Regions from separate parts of the Streptomyces sp. NPDC088554 genome, predicted to be linked through region 3. Evidence: riboswitches for the same ligand, from Rfam matches in the RefSeq annotation. Region 3 holds a riboswitch; each other region holds the start of a gene.
What was found. A riboswitch is a leader RNA that binds a small molecule or an ion and turns the genes downstream of it on or off. The one in region 3 is predicted to bind cobalamin.
Positions count from the first base shown of each region.

Region 1: linked by a shared signal. The riboswitch ahead of ACIP8W_RS00030 (ABC transporter substrate-binding protein) and the one ahead of metE (5-methyltetrahydropteroyltriglutamate--homocysteine S-methyltransferase) in region 3 are both predicted to bind cobalamin.
Region 2: linked by a shared signal. The riboswitch ahead of cobN (cobaltochelatase subunit CobN) and the one ahead of metE (5-methyltetrahydropteroyltriglutamate--homocysteine S-methyltransferase) in region 3 are both predicted to bind cobalamin.

Region 1 is NZ_JBIVMF010000001.1:2,268-6,817, reverse strand. It holds gene ACIP8W_RS00040 (ABC transporter ATP-binding protein) at 1-149, opposite strand, end outside; gene ACIP8W_RS00035 (FecCD family ABC transporter permease) at 146-1,186, opposite strand; gene ACIP8W_RS00030 (ABC transporter substrate-binding protein) at 1,390-2,481, opposite strand; cobalamin riboswitch at 2,520-2,703, opposite strand; gene ACIP8W_RS00025 (CocE/NonD family hydrolase) at 2,926-4,550, shown strand, end outside.
Region 2 is NZ_JBIVMF010000005.1:18,808-23,357, forward strand. It holds gene ACIP8W_RS07430 (precorrin-8X methylmutase) at 1-157, opposite strand, end outside; gene ACIP8W_RS07435 (cobalamin biosynthesis protein CobG) at 154-1,818, opposite strand; cobalamin riboswitch at 1,892-2,056, shown strand; gene cobN (cobaltochelatase subunit CobN) at 2,091-4,550, shown strand, end outside.
Region 3 is NZ_JBIVMF010000023.1:75,783-80,332, reverse strand. It holds gene asnB (asparagine synthase (glutamine-hydrolyzing)) at 1-1,492, shown strand, start outside; gene ACIP8W_RS24840 (histidine phosphatase family protein) at 1,553-2,182, shown strand; cobalamin riboswitch at 2,390-2,614, shown strand; gene metE (5-methyltetrahydropteroyltriglutamate--homocysteine S-methyltransferase) at 2,779-4,550, shown strand, end outside.

The DNA of each region.
Region 1 (4,550 bases), on a different contig from region 3:
GACTTGCCGGAGCCGTTCGGCCCGAGCAGCCCCACGGTGGAGCCGGGCGACGGCGCGATACCGACCCCGTCGAGGACGATCCGGCCGCCGACGGTACGGCTGACGCGGTCGGCGCGCAGCCCCGTACGCATCTCCGTGTCCCCACTCATGGAGCCACCCTCCGCCCCCGGTAGAGGACCAGTACGAACACCGGCACGCCGATCAGCGACGTCACCACACCCACCGGAACCTCCTGCGGTTCGAGCACCGTACGGGCCAGCGTGTCGACCCACACCAGGAACACCGCCCCGGCCAGCGCCGTGACCGGCAGCAGCCGGCCGTGGCCGGGCCCGACCAGCGCGCGGGCCGCGTGCGGCAGGACGAGACCGACGAAGCCGATCGCCCCCGCGCTGCTGACCAGCGCTGCCGTGAGCAGCGCGGTCACGGACAACAGCACCAGCCGGGTCCGGGCCACGGAGACCCCCAGCGTCGCCGCCGCGTCCTGCCCGAAGGCGAACGCGTCGAGGGTACGGGCGTACCCGCCGCACACCACCAGCGCGGCCACCAGTACGGCGGCGCCGATCCAGACCTCGGCCCAGTCGGCACCGGAGAGCGAGCCGAGCAGCCAGAACAGCACCCCGCGCGTGGTCTCGGCGTCGGCCGACGTGATCACCACGAACGAGGTCAGCGCGGAGAAGAGCTGCATCGCCGCGACCCCGGAGAGCACGACGCGGTCCGTCGTCCCGCCGAGTATGTGGCTGAGCAGCAGCACCATCGCGAACGACAGCAGCGCTCCCAGGAACGCCCCGCCCGAGATCGACAGCGCGCCGCCGCCGATCCCGAGGACGACCACCAGCACCGCGCCGGTCGAGGCCCCGGACGAGACGCCGAGGACGAAGGGGTCGGCGAGCGGGTTGCGCAGCAGGGACTGCATGACCACACCGCACACCGCGAGCCCGGCGCCGCAGACGGCGGCGAGCAGGGTGCGCGGCAGCCGCAGGTTCCACACGATGCCGTCACGGATCGGGGTGACACCCGCCTCGACGGCCGACCCGCCCCAGCCCAGATGGGCCGCGACGACGGACCAGACGTCACCGACGCCGATGCTGGCGGGGCCGATGGTGATCGCGACGGCGACGGACCCGATGAGCGCGGCGAGGCCGCCGCCCCAGAGCAGCAGCCCCCGGGCCACCCGGACCCCGGCCACACCCGCCCCGGCCGTACGGTCCTCGGCCTCCCGAGCCCCGGCCGTACGGGTCCCGGCCGTACGGGTCCCGGCCGTACGGGTCCCGGCCGTACGGGTCCCGGCCGTACGGGTCCCGGCCGTACGGGTCCCGGCCGGACTCTCCGTCGCCCGAGCCTCGGACTCCTGGACTCCGGCCGGACGGTCCTCGGCCGCCTGGGCCCCGGTCACTTGGCGGGCGCGTACCCACGCAGCGCGGCGGCGACCTTCTCGACCCCCTCGACGGTACGGATGGTGGGGTTCATGGCCTGGCCGCTGAGCAGGACGTACCGCTTGTGCCTGACCGCGTCCATCTTCTTGGTGACCGGGTTGGTCTCCAGGAACTCGATCTTCTTCGCGGCGGTCTCGGCGGTCTGCGCCTTGCGCGTGAGGTCACCGATGACCAGGAAGTCGGGGTTGCGGTCGGCGACGGTCTCCCAGTTGATCTGGGGCCACTCGTCATGGGTGTCGTCGAAGATGTTCTTCGCGCCGACCGCGTTGGTGATGATCCCGGGGGCGCCACAGCAGCCGGCCATGTAGGGCGACTCGGAGTTGGCGAACCAGTAGAGGAAGGTGGTCTTCTTCGCCTTGGCCGGGTCGATGCCCTTCACGGCGGCGGCCATCCGCGCCTTCAGCCCGGCGACGACCTCGTCCCCGCGCTTCTCCACCCCGAAGATCTTGGCCAGATCTCGTACCTCCTGGTAGATGATCTCCATGGTCAGCGGGGTGGACCGGGCACCGTCCGTGCCCACGACCTTGTCGTTCTTGGTGCAGTCGGCGGGCGATACGTACGAGGGGACGCCCACCTTCGCGAACTGCGCCCGCGTGGCCACTCCGCCCTTGCCGAGCGTGGACAGGAAGGAGGAGGCGACGAAGTCCGGCTCGGTGTCGAGGACCTTCTCGAAGGAGGGGTAGTTGTCGGCCAGCCTGGGCACCTTGGCGTTGGCCTTCACCAGCGCCTTGGGCAGCGGGTCGGTCCAGGTCGCGGTGCCCACCATCCGGTCGGCGAGCCCGAGCGAGAGCATGATCTCGGTGGTGCCCTGATTGAGCGACACGGCCCGGCGGGGCTCGGCCCCGATCCGTATCTTCTCCCCGCAGTTCTCGACGGTCAGCGGATACCCGGCGGCGGAGGCGGCGGCCTTGCCCGCGTCCTTGCCCGACTCGGCGGCTCCCCCACCCCCGCAGGCGGTCAGCATCAATGCCCCGGCGGCGAGCAGGGCGGTACTACGGAAGGGGCGCGCTATCAGCACGGGAAAGATCCTCTGCGTTCGAGGGCCCATCCGCGGAGCCCGTTCGTACGGTGCTCCCCCGCCCCCGGACAGGAACGGAGGGGGCCAGCAGGTCTTCGGACTCGGGATCATCCGGACGAGGCGCCTTCCCGGACTGCTGCGTCCAGTGGCCGATGCCCCGCCCGTCACCCTCACCGCTGCGCGTCAGCTCCGGATTCGCACCGGATTCCCTGACCCACGTACATGGGTTCGACTGGCCCCGGCAAATTACCACAGTCGATTTCCGGCCTGGCGAGGCGGACGCGGTACGAGTACGGCTCCCGCGCGACACGAGGGAGCCACACCTTTCACCATGGCGTCCTGGACTGCGCCGCCACAGGGAGCTCGACCGTTGACCGGCCCATTTCCCGGTACTAACGTACCCATTTACGTACCCGCGATGTACGTGCCCCCCATCCCCCCAGTCCGACTCACAGATCACGAGGGAGTGACGCTGTGACACGTCGTCCCCGCCAGCGGAAAAGCGGACTGATCGCCGCCGCCCTGGCAACCACCCTGGCCCTGACCGGATTCGCCTCGGCACCGGTGCACTCCACCGCCTCCGCCGCGCCCGGGGCCACCACCCCCGGGCTGCTCGACTCGCCCGCCCCCCAGGCCATCCGCGACTGGCTCCGCTACGACCGGCCGGCCCAGTACGAAAGCGTCCACTCGCAGGTGCGGGTGAAGATGCGGGACGGTGTCCGCATCGCCTGCCATCTCTTCCGGCCGGGCCGCGACGGCAAGCCCGACAGCGGCAGACATCCGAGCCTGCTGTCCGACTTCACGCCCTACACCAAGTTCGCGGCCAATCCGGAGGCCATGTATCTGGCCGAACGCGGCTACAACGTCCTGAACTGCGACGTCCGCGGGTCGGGATACTCGACGGGCGACTTCCCCTCGTGGTTCCAGCCCAAGGAAACCACCGACAACTACGACCTGATCGAATGGCTGGCACGACAGCCGGGCGCGACCGGGGACGTGGGGCAGTTGGGCAGCAGCTACGGCTCCATCACCACCTACCGCGCCGCCGCGCTGAAGCCGCCGCATCTGCGCGCCATCATCCCCATCGTCTCCCCCACCGACATCTACTCGGAGTGGGTGTACCCCGGCGGAGTGCCCTCGACCAACGGCTCCTGGTGGGCCACCGGCGGGCCGGTGATCAGCCCGAAGGCCCACACGGACACACTCCGCAGCTTCCAGCAGCACCCGCTCTACGACGGGTTCTGGAAGCAGGCCGTCACCACCAACAAGCTTGCCGACGTCGACGTCCCGGCGCTGCACATCGGCGGCTACTTCGACATCTTCAAGAACGGCGGCTTCGACGCCCTCAAGCAGCGGCCCCGGCAGACCTGGCTGCTGAACGGCCCCTGGGTCCACGGCGGGTTCCTCCAGGTCCCCGGGGCGGATCCGGCCGCCTCCTGGGTGGACCCCGAGAACGCGATCTCGTACTCCACCATCCTCCAGTGGTTCGACCACTGGCTGGCCAAGCGCCCCGGGGCGAAGCTGCCGCCGGACCGTGTGATCAGCTACGCGTCGACCTCCGCCAAGGCATCGGGCAGCTGGCACGGCTACGCCACATGGCCCTCGACGTCCACGTCCGGCACCCGCCTGTACCCGACGGCGGACGGCGCGCTCGCCAGGAAGGCCCCCGCCCGCACCGGATTCGACTACCAGGTCAACCCGGTCGACGGCCCCTCGGTCGGCGTCACCGGAACGCTGCCCTACGACGCCGGCCAGGACCAGGCCAGAGCCGAGCTGGACACCACCCTGCCGGACGGTCGCTACGCGACCAGCCGCGCCACCTTCACCCTCCCGGCGTTCACCAGGAACACCACGGTCGCGGGCCCGGTCACCCTCCACCTGAACGCGTCCATCGACGCGAAGGACACGTACTTCGTCAGCAAGCTGGAGACCGTCCTCCCGGACGGCCGCGTCCTGCCGATCGAAACGGGATACCTGCGGGCCCAGCTCCGGGACGGCCTGTCGAAGGCCAAACCTGTCACCCCCGGCGCCCCCACCCAGTACACCGTCCAACTCGGCCAGGCCCACTGGCAGTTCAAGCCCGGCGAGAAACTGCGCGT
Region 2 (4,550 bases), on a different contig from region 3:
TGCCGCAGGCATGGATCATCCGCACCGCGACCCGGGAGACATCGGCGGGCAGCCCGGAGAGGTCCGCCTCGGCGCGGATCGTGGCGAAGGACTGGCGGTAGATCGCCGCGCCGTCCTTCTCGTAGTCGAACGCTGTGGACACGCTGGGCTCGCTCATTTCGTCACTGCTGTCGTCGCTGTCGTTGTTGTTTTTCGGGCTGTTCTGATCGTTTCGGCCAGTTCTCGCTGGGCGGCCACAGGTGTGGGGCCATGTACCTCGCGCACGTCGTGCACGGAGACGGTGTACGCGCCTTCGGCGGTCGCGACCACGTCCACCCACGCGCCCCCCGGGTGGCCGCAGCGCCGTTCGCACCCCGACCAGTAGACCGGCAGCGCGTCGCGTCCGCCCGGCGCCGGCAGGGCTCCGGCCGCGTCCGCCCGTACGTCCGCCAGCGCCTTCGCGCACCCCGGCCGGCCGGTGCACGCGCCGACGCCGTGCCAGGGCGAGCCGGCGTCGGTGATCAGTCCCGCGGTACGGAGACGGTCCAGCAGCGCGTCGGCGGCGGCCGGGTCCAGGGCGGGTACGACCACGCCGCGCCAGGGGGTCACGCGTACGCCGCCCGCGCCCGCGGACAGCAGCAGCCGCCACTGGCCGGCGCTGAGGCGTCCCAGCGGGGCGTACACGGAGAGGGCGACGGTCCCGTCGGGGGACCGCGTCGGACCGGGCGCGGGCGGCCCGGAGCGAGGCCAGGCGGGCCCGTCCGCGGAAGTCCCGTCCCCCGGCGCCCCGTCCGCGGAAGTCCCGCCCCCCGGCGCACCGTCCGCGGAAGCCTCGTCGCCGAACCCTCCGGAACCGCCGTCCCCCGTCCCACCGTCCGCAGAAGCACCGTCCCCCGTCCCACCGTCCGCGGAAGCCTCGTCGCCGAACCCTCCGGAACCGCCGTCCCCCGGCCCACCGTCCGCGGAAGTCCCGTCCCCCGGCGCACCGTCCGCGGAAGCCTCGTCCCCGAACCCCCCGGAACCGCCGTCCCCCGGCGTACCGTCCGCGGAAGTCCCGTCCCCGAACCCCCCGGAACCGCCGTCCCCCGGCGCCCCGATCCCCGCCCGTGCCAGTGCCCGCGCCACCGCGCCGTCCAGCTCCCGCCCCGGGCCCGGCGGCAGTTCCCGTACCCGCCAGGCGCCCGAGCCGCTCGCCGCCGCCAGCGTGAGGAAGGTCTCCGCCGCCAGCAGCGCGGCGCGCGGGGCGTCGGCCGCGGCCACCCGCACCCCGGAGCGGTTCGCCCCGGTATGTACGGTGACCGCGCCGTCCCCCCGTGCGAGCAACGTCACATCCGCGCCGAGGGCCGCGACATCGCCGCGGCCGTCGTCCAGCGCGAACAGGAAACGCCCCGAAAGGGCCGTCGCCGCCGGGCTCGCGCACAGCAGCGCGTCCAGCTCGCGGGCCCACGACTGGGCGTCCCCGGCGGCGGATCCGTCCAGCCCGCAGAGCGGGGAGGCCACGATGTTCCGTACCCGCTCGTGCTCCGGCGAGGGCAGCAGACCCGCCTCGTCCAGCAGCGCGCCCAGCTCATCGCCGCAGCTCGCGGCCAGCCCCCTGAGCTGAATGTTGCCCCGGGAGGTGATGTCCAGATGCCCGTCGCCGAGGCGCTCCGCGGCCTCCGCCAGCACCTGCGCCTGACGGTGCGTCAGGATCCCGGCGGGCAGTCGCAGCCGCGCCAGCCGTCCGTCGTCGGCGCTGTGCAGCCGCAGCGCACCCGGGCAGGCGTCGCCGCGCTCCCGGACGGGGGGCCGGGAGGGGGCTTCGTCCCGGTTCACGGGTGTTGGAGTGGTGGGCGGCATGGCGGCGAGCATACCGAGCCGGGCCGTGCTCCCCACCGGTCCGTCCGGGCGGCCTCCCGGGCCGTGACCTCAGCACTTACTATGCAGACGGCGGGTCACCGGACCCGTCACAACGCCACGACGGCGTCATGGGGAGGAAGCCCGGTGCGAGCCCGGCGCGGTCCCGCCACTGTGAGCCCGGCCAAGCGGCAACGCGAGCCGGGCGAGCCAGGAACTCCCGCCGTCCACTCATCCCGCCCGGGGCGCGGACCCCGAGGAAGGCCAGACGCCGCATGCTTCTGCTCCTGTCGACGTCCGACACCGATCTGCTCAGCGCCCGCGCGGCGGGAGGCCCGGTCCCGTACCGGTACGCCAACCCCGCCCGGCTCGCGCTCGATGAACTGCCCGCGCTGCTGGAGGGCGTCGACCTGGTCGTCGTACGGCTCCTCGGCGGGCTGCGCGCCTGGCAGGACGGGATCGACCTGCTGCTGGCGGGCGACCGTCCCGTGGTGGTGCTCACCGGCGAACAGGCGCCCGACGCCCAGCTGATGGAGGCGTCCACCGTCCCCATCGGGATCGCCGCCGAGGCGCACGGCTATCTCGCGCACGGCGGCCCGGCCAACCTCCAGCAGCTCGCGCGGTTCCTCTCCGACACCGTCGTGCTGACCGGCCACGGCTTCGAGCCGCCCGCCGCCTCGCCGACCTGGGGCCGGATCGACCGCGAGCCGGTGGAGGCGGAGGCGGGCCGGGACGGTGCGGAGCGGCCGCTCGTCGCGGTGCTCTACTACCGCGCCCACCACCTCAGCGGCAACACCGCCTTCGTGGACGTCCTGTGCGACGCGATCGAGGCGGCGGACGGCCGCGCCGTCCCCCTCTACGTATCGTCGCTGCGCGCCCCCGAGCCGGAGCTGCTGGCCGCCCTCGGCGAGGTCGACGCGATCGTCACGACCGTGCTCGCCGCCGGGGGTACGAAGCCCGCCGAGGCGTCGGCCGGCGGGGACGACGAGGCGTGGGACGCGGGCGCGCTGGCCGCGTTGGACGTACCGATTCTCCAGGCGCTCTGCCTGACCAGCTCCCGCGCCACCTGGGAGGCGAGCGACGAGGGGCTGTCCCCGCTGGACGCCGCGTCGCAGGTGGCGGTGCCGGAGTTCGACGGCCGGCTGATCACCGTCCCGTTCTCCTTCAAGGAGCTGGACCCCGAGGGGCTGCCGGTCTATGTCGCCGACCCCGAGCGGGCCGCGCGGGTCGCCGGGATCGCCGTACGCCACGCCAGGCTCTCGTACCTCCTGAACGCCGACAAGCGCATCGCGCTCGTCCTCTCCGCCTACCCCACCAAGCACTCCCGCATCGGCAACGCCGTGGGCCTCGACACCCCCGCCAGCGCCGTCGAGCTGCTGCGCGAACTGCGCGGGCAGGGCTACGACTTCGGCGAGATGGGCGCGGACACGGACGTACCGGGGCTGGAGTCCGGCGACGGCGACGAGCTGATCTACGCGCTGATCGAGGCGGGCGGCCACGACCAGGACTGGCTCACCGAGGAGCAGCTCGCCCGCAACCCGGTCCGCATCCCGGCCGCCGACTACCGCCGCTGGTACGCGGAACTCCCCGCCGACCTGCGGGAATCGGTGGAGCGGCACTGGGGCCCGGCGCCCGGTGAGATGTTCCTCGACCGCAGCCGGGTCGCCTCGGGCGGCGACCCGGACGGTGACATCGTGCTCGCCGCCCTGCGCTTCGGGAATCTGCTGATCCTCATCCAGCCGCCGCGCGGCTTCGGCGAGAACCCGATCGCGATCTACCACGACCCCGATCTGCCGCCCTCGCACCACTACCTGGCCGCCTACCGCTGGATCCAGGCCGCCCGCGAGGACGGCGGCTTCGGCGCCGACGCCATGATCCACCTGGGCAAGCACGGCAACCTGGAGTGGCTGCCCGGCAAGAACGCGGGCCTCTCCGCGTCCTGCGCGCCGGACGCCGCGCTCGGCGATCTGCCGCTCATCTACCCGTTCCTGGTCAACGACCCGGGCGAGGGCACCCAGGCCAAGCGGCGGGTGCACGCCACGCTGGTGGACCATCTCGTACCGCCGATGGCACGCGCCGAGTCGTACGGCGACATCGCGCGGCTGGAGCAGCTCCTCGACGAGTACGCGGCGATCTCCGCGATGGACCCGGCCAAGCTGCCCGCGATCCGCGCCCAGATCTGGACGCTCATCCAGGCCGCCAAGCTCGACCACGACCTCGGGCTGGAGGACCGGCCCGACGACGACGGGTTCGACGACTTCCTGCTGCACGTCGACGGCTGGCTCTGCGAGGTCAAGGACGCGCAGATCCGCGACGGACTGCACGTCCTGGGCGCCGCACCGGAAGGCGCCGCCCGCGTCAACCTGGTGCTGGCGATCCTGCGCGCCCGGCAGATCTGGGGCGGTACGGCTTCGCTGCCCGGCCTGCGCGAGGCGCTCGGCCTGGACGAGTCCGCGCCCACCCGCGGCGACGCCGACGCCGTCGAGGAGCGGGCCCGCGCGCTCGTCCAGGCGATGGAGGACGCCGGATGGGAGCCGGAGGCGGTCGCCGCGGTCGCCGAGGGCCACCCCGAGGGGGTCGCCGCGATCCTGACCTTCGCCGCCGAGGAGGTCGTCCCGCGCCTCGACGCCACCGGCGACGAGATCGACAGCGTCGTCCACGCGCTCAACGGCGGCTTCGTCCAGGCGGGCCCGTCGGGCTCCCCGCTGCGCGGCCTGGTCAACGTCCTGCCGACC
Region 3 (4,550 bases):
CGGTGTGAGCGTCGAGGGCGATTCCGACGGCTCGGTCCTGCTGCCCTTCTACGAGCTGTACGGCGAGGACTTCGTCGACCGGCTCGACGGCATGTACGCCATCGCCGTGGTCGACCTGCGCGCCGGACCGCGGCTGCGTCTGTGGTGCGATCCGCTCGCCGTCAAGAGCCTCTACTACCGGGTTACGGACGACGGCGTCGTCTTCGCGTCCGAGCTCGACGGCCTGACCGCGCTGTGCGGGCACACGCCTCCGCTCGACCCGGCGGCGGTGGACCACTACCTGAACTGGCAGTGCCTGCCCGCCGGTGCGACCTGGTACCGGGACGTGGCCACCCTGCGGCCCGGCGAACGCCTGGAGCACGACGGGCGGTACGCCGTCCGGCCCGCGGCGCGCGCCCCCGCTGCCGTGCCGCCCGACGCGGAGTGCGGACCCGAGGCCCTGCGCGCCCTGCTCGACCGGGAGACCGCCCGGATGTGCCGGCAGGAGTCACCGGTGGCCCTCCAGCTCTCCGGCGGCCTCGACTCCGCGGCCCTGGCGAGCCTGTTGTCCGCCCACCGGTCCGATGTCACCGGCTTCCACGTCACCCACGAGGGCACGCACGACACGGACGAGGAGCGGTACGCGCGCGCCGCCGCCGCGCACGCGGGCATCCCCCTGGAGGTCGTCGAGGTGCGCGAGGCGGAGGTGCCCGACCTGCTGCCCGCGATGGTGCGCGCGCTCGGCACGCCCAACGCGACCCCGCACGCCCTGAGCGCGTACGTACTGTTCCGGGAGATCTCCGCCGCCGGATTCCGCGTGTGCTTCGTCGGCGACGGCGCCGACGAACAGTTCGGCGGCTACCGCCGCTACAGCACCGCCCTGGCCGCCACCGACGGCACCTGGCCCGAACGCTATCTGGACCGCCTCTCCCTGGTCCCGCACGCCGAGTACCGGAGCCTCTGCTCCCCCGGCTACCGGGCCCTGCTCGACGAGGGCACCAGCAGCCGGCGGCAGGCCAGGGAGCTGCTGGACCGGGCCGCGGCCTCCCGCCTGGAGCGGTTGCTGACGTTCGACCGGCTGTACAAGCTGCCCGCGCTGAACCTGCGCAAGCTCGATCACCTGTCCATGGCCCACTCGGTCGAGGGCCGGGTGCCCTACTGCCAGCCGGCGGTCACCCGCTTCGCGCGCCGCGTCCCCGACCCGCTGAAGGTCGACGGCGACCGGCGCAAGGGCGTCCTCTGGGACGCGGGCGCGCCCCTGATCCCGGCTGCGGTGCGCCAACGCCGCAAGCAGCCCTTCACCTTCCCGGTCTCCCATTTCCTGCGCCCCGGCGGGAAGTTGTGGGAGTTCACGACCGATATCCTGACCCGGCCCCGCCTGTGCGCGGCCGGCTACCTGAGCGGGACGGCCGTCCGCGACGTCCTCTCCGCCCACGCCGCGGGCCACGACCGGGCGAAGCTCCTGTGGGGCCTGATGGTGCTCGAACTGTCCTTCCCCGGCCCGTCCGCCTGACGTCCTGCGGTACCGTCCGGCACACATGGGCCCGAACTCTCAGCGGAAAGGCACATCACGGTGCGCAACGTCTACGTCGTCACCCACCCGGAGGCGAGCCACCACGTCGACGGACTGGTCGGCGGCTGGTACGACTCCGAACTCACCGAGAACGGCCGCCGGGACGCCGCCGCCCTCGCCCGCGCACTGCGCGTGCGGATCCCCGAGGACGCCGATGTCGACGTGATCTCCTCCGACCTGCTCCGCACCCGCGGCACCGCCGAGGAGATCGCCGGACAGTTCGGCGTCACCCCGGTATGGGACCCGAGGCTCCGCGAGAAGTCGTACGGCGAGGCGGAGGGCCGCCCCCAGGAATGGCTGGACAAACGCTTCCTGCCGCCCCCGGCCACCGGGAACCGCATGGACCACCACGAGGGCGTCCAGGGCGCCGAGACGAAAACGGTGTTCGCCGAACGCGTCTACGCCGCCATGGACGACATCCTGCGCCTCGACAGCGAGCACCAGATCGTCGTCACCCACGGCTTCGCCCTGACCTTCGTGGTAGCCGCCTGGGCCCGCCTCCCCGTCGACGCACTGGGCTACGTCAACTTCCGCGCCCCGTCCGGCAGCGTCACCCACCTCCGGGAGGACGACTTCTTCCACAACCGCCAGATCGTCCACCTGGGCGACACCGGCCACCTGACCTCCTGACCGACCGGAACCCGCCCCGTCATGCGCGCCTACAGCGAACCGCTGGTACGCGCCCGCCACAAGGTTCCCGGACGGCGCCGGAGGGGAACGGGCGGGAAGCGCCCGTGCGGCGCTTCCCACTCTCGGCCCCTTTCACGCCCCGCGCGTGGTGGTACACCTCACCATCCGGATCTGGTCGTGATCCGTCGCGTCGCCGAGCGGACCCGTAGGCTGACCGGCGCAGCTGGTTCGCACCCGTCCGCCAGGCGGGAGGCGTCGTAAGAGGGAACCCGGTGGGAATCCGGGACTGCCCCGCAGCGGTGAGTGGGAACGACCGCCGTCATACGCACTGGGCCCGACATACAGGGGCTGGGAAGCGACGGCCAGTAGGCGTCCTCCATCAGGAGGATGTGCCCGCGAGTCCGAAGACCTGCCCGTTGCCCGCGTACGACCACTCGTGCGCGGATATCCCGGTGACCTCGTGGGCGGGTCGGCGTACATATCCGGCGGACGACCGCGCTTTTGCCGCGCGGGTCGCTTTCCGTCGGGTTCGTCATCCTTCGCGTCCTCGTCCCGTCGCCGGGATCTCAGGGATTCATCTCGCGAAGGAGATCTCCGTGACCACTGAGACCGCAGCCGCGGCAGCACGGGCCACCGTGTACGGCTACCCCCGCCAGGGCCCGAACCGGGAACTGAAGAAGGCCATCGAGGGGTACTGGAAGGGCCGCGTCGACGCCGACGCCCTCCGGGCCACCGCCGCCGAACTGCGCCGCACGAACTGGCAGGAGCTGGCCGAGGCCGGCATCGACGAAGTGCCGACCGGCGATTTCTCGTACTACGACCACGTCCTGGACACCACCGTCATGGTCGGCGCGATCCCCGCCCGCCACCGGGAGGCCGTGGCCGCCGACGCGCTGGACGGCTACTTCGCGATGGCGCGCGGCACGCAGGACGTGGCGCCGCTGGAGATGACGAAGTGGTTCGACACCAACTACCACTATCTGGTACCGGAGTTGGGCCCTGACACCATCTTCACGGCCGACTCGGCAAAGCAGGTCTCGGAGTTGCGGGAGGCCCTCGGCCTCGGGCTGACCGCCCGCCCGGTGCTGGTCGGCCCGGTCACCTATCTCCTGCTGGCCAAGCCCGCCCCGGGTGTGCCGACGGACTTCGACCCGCTCACGCTCCTCGACCGGCTGCTGCCGGTGTACGCCGAAGTCCTTGCCGCCCTGCGCGCGGCCGGCGCGGAATGGGCGCAGTTGGACGAGCCCGCCCTGGTCCAGGACCGCACCCCGGCCGAGCTGAACGCCGCAGCCCGCGCCTACCGCGATCTCGGCGCCCTCGCCGACCGGCCGAAGCTGCTGGTCGCCTCCTACTTCGACCGGCTCGGCGACGCGCTGCCGGTACTGGCCAAGGCTCCCGTCGAGGGGCTCGCGCTGGACTTCACCGAGGCCACCGCGGCCAACCTCGACGACCTGGCCTCCGTGGGCGGGCTGCCCGGCAAGCGCCTGGTCGCGGGCGTGGTCAACGGCCGCAACATCTGGGTCAACGACCTGGCCAAGTCCCTGTCCACGCTCGGCACCCTCCTCGGCCTGGCCGACCGGGTCGACGTGGCCGCCTCCTGCTCCCTGCTCCACGTCCCGATCGACGCCGCCGCGGAACGCGACATCGACCCGCAGATCCGGCGCTGGCTCGCCTTCGCCAGGCAGAAGACGAGCGAGATCGTCACCCTCGCCAAGGGCCTCTCCCAGGGCGTCGGCGCGATCACCGGCGAACTCGCCGCCAACCGCGCCGATCTGACCTCCCGCGCGACCTCGCCGATCACGCACGATCCGGCCGTACGGGCCCGGACCACCGCGGTCACGGACGCCGACGCCCGCCGCTCCCAGCCCTACTCCGTACGCACCACCGCGCAGCGGGCGCACCTCGGGCTGCCCCCGCTGCCGACCACCACCATCGGTTCCTTCCCGCAGACCGGCGAACTGCGCGCCGCCCGCGCCGATCTGCGCGCGGAGCGCATCGACACGGCCGGTTACGAGGAGCGCATCAGGGCCGAGATCGGCGAGGTGATCTCCTTCCAGGAGAAGGCCGGTATCGACGTCCTGGTCCACGGCGAGCCCGAACGCAACGACATGGTCCAGTACTTCGCCGAACAGCTGACGGGGTACCTCGCGACGCAGCACGGATGGGTGCAGTCCTACGGCACCCGCTACGTCCGCCCGCCGATCCTGGCCGGCGACATCTCCCGCCCGGAGCCGATGACGGTGCGCTGGACGGCGTACGCCCAGTCCCTCACCTCACGCCCGGTCAAGGGCATGCTCACCGGTCCGGTCACCATGCTGGCCTGGTCCTTCGTCCGCGACGACCAGCCCCTCGGCGACACCGCCCGGCA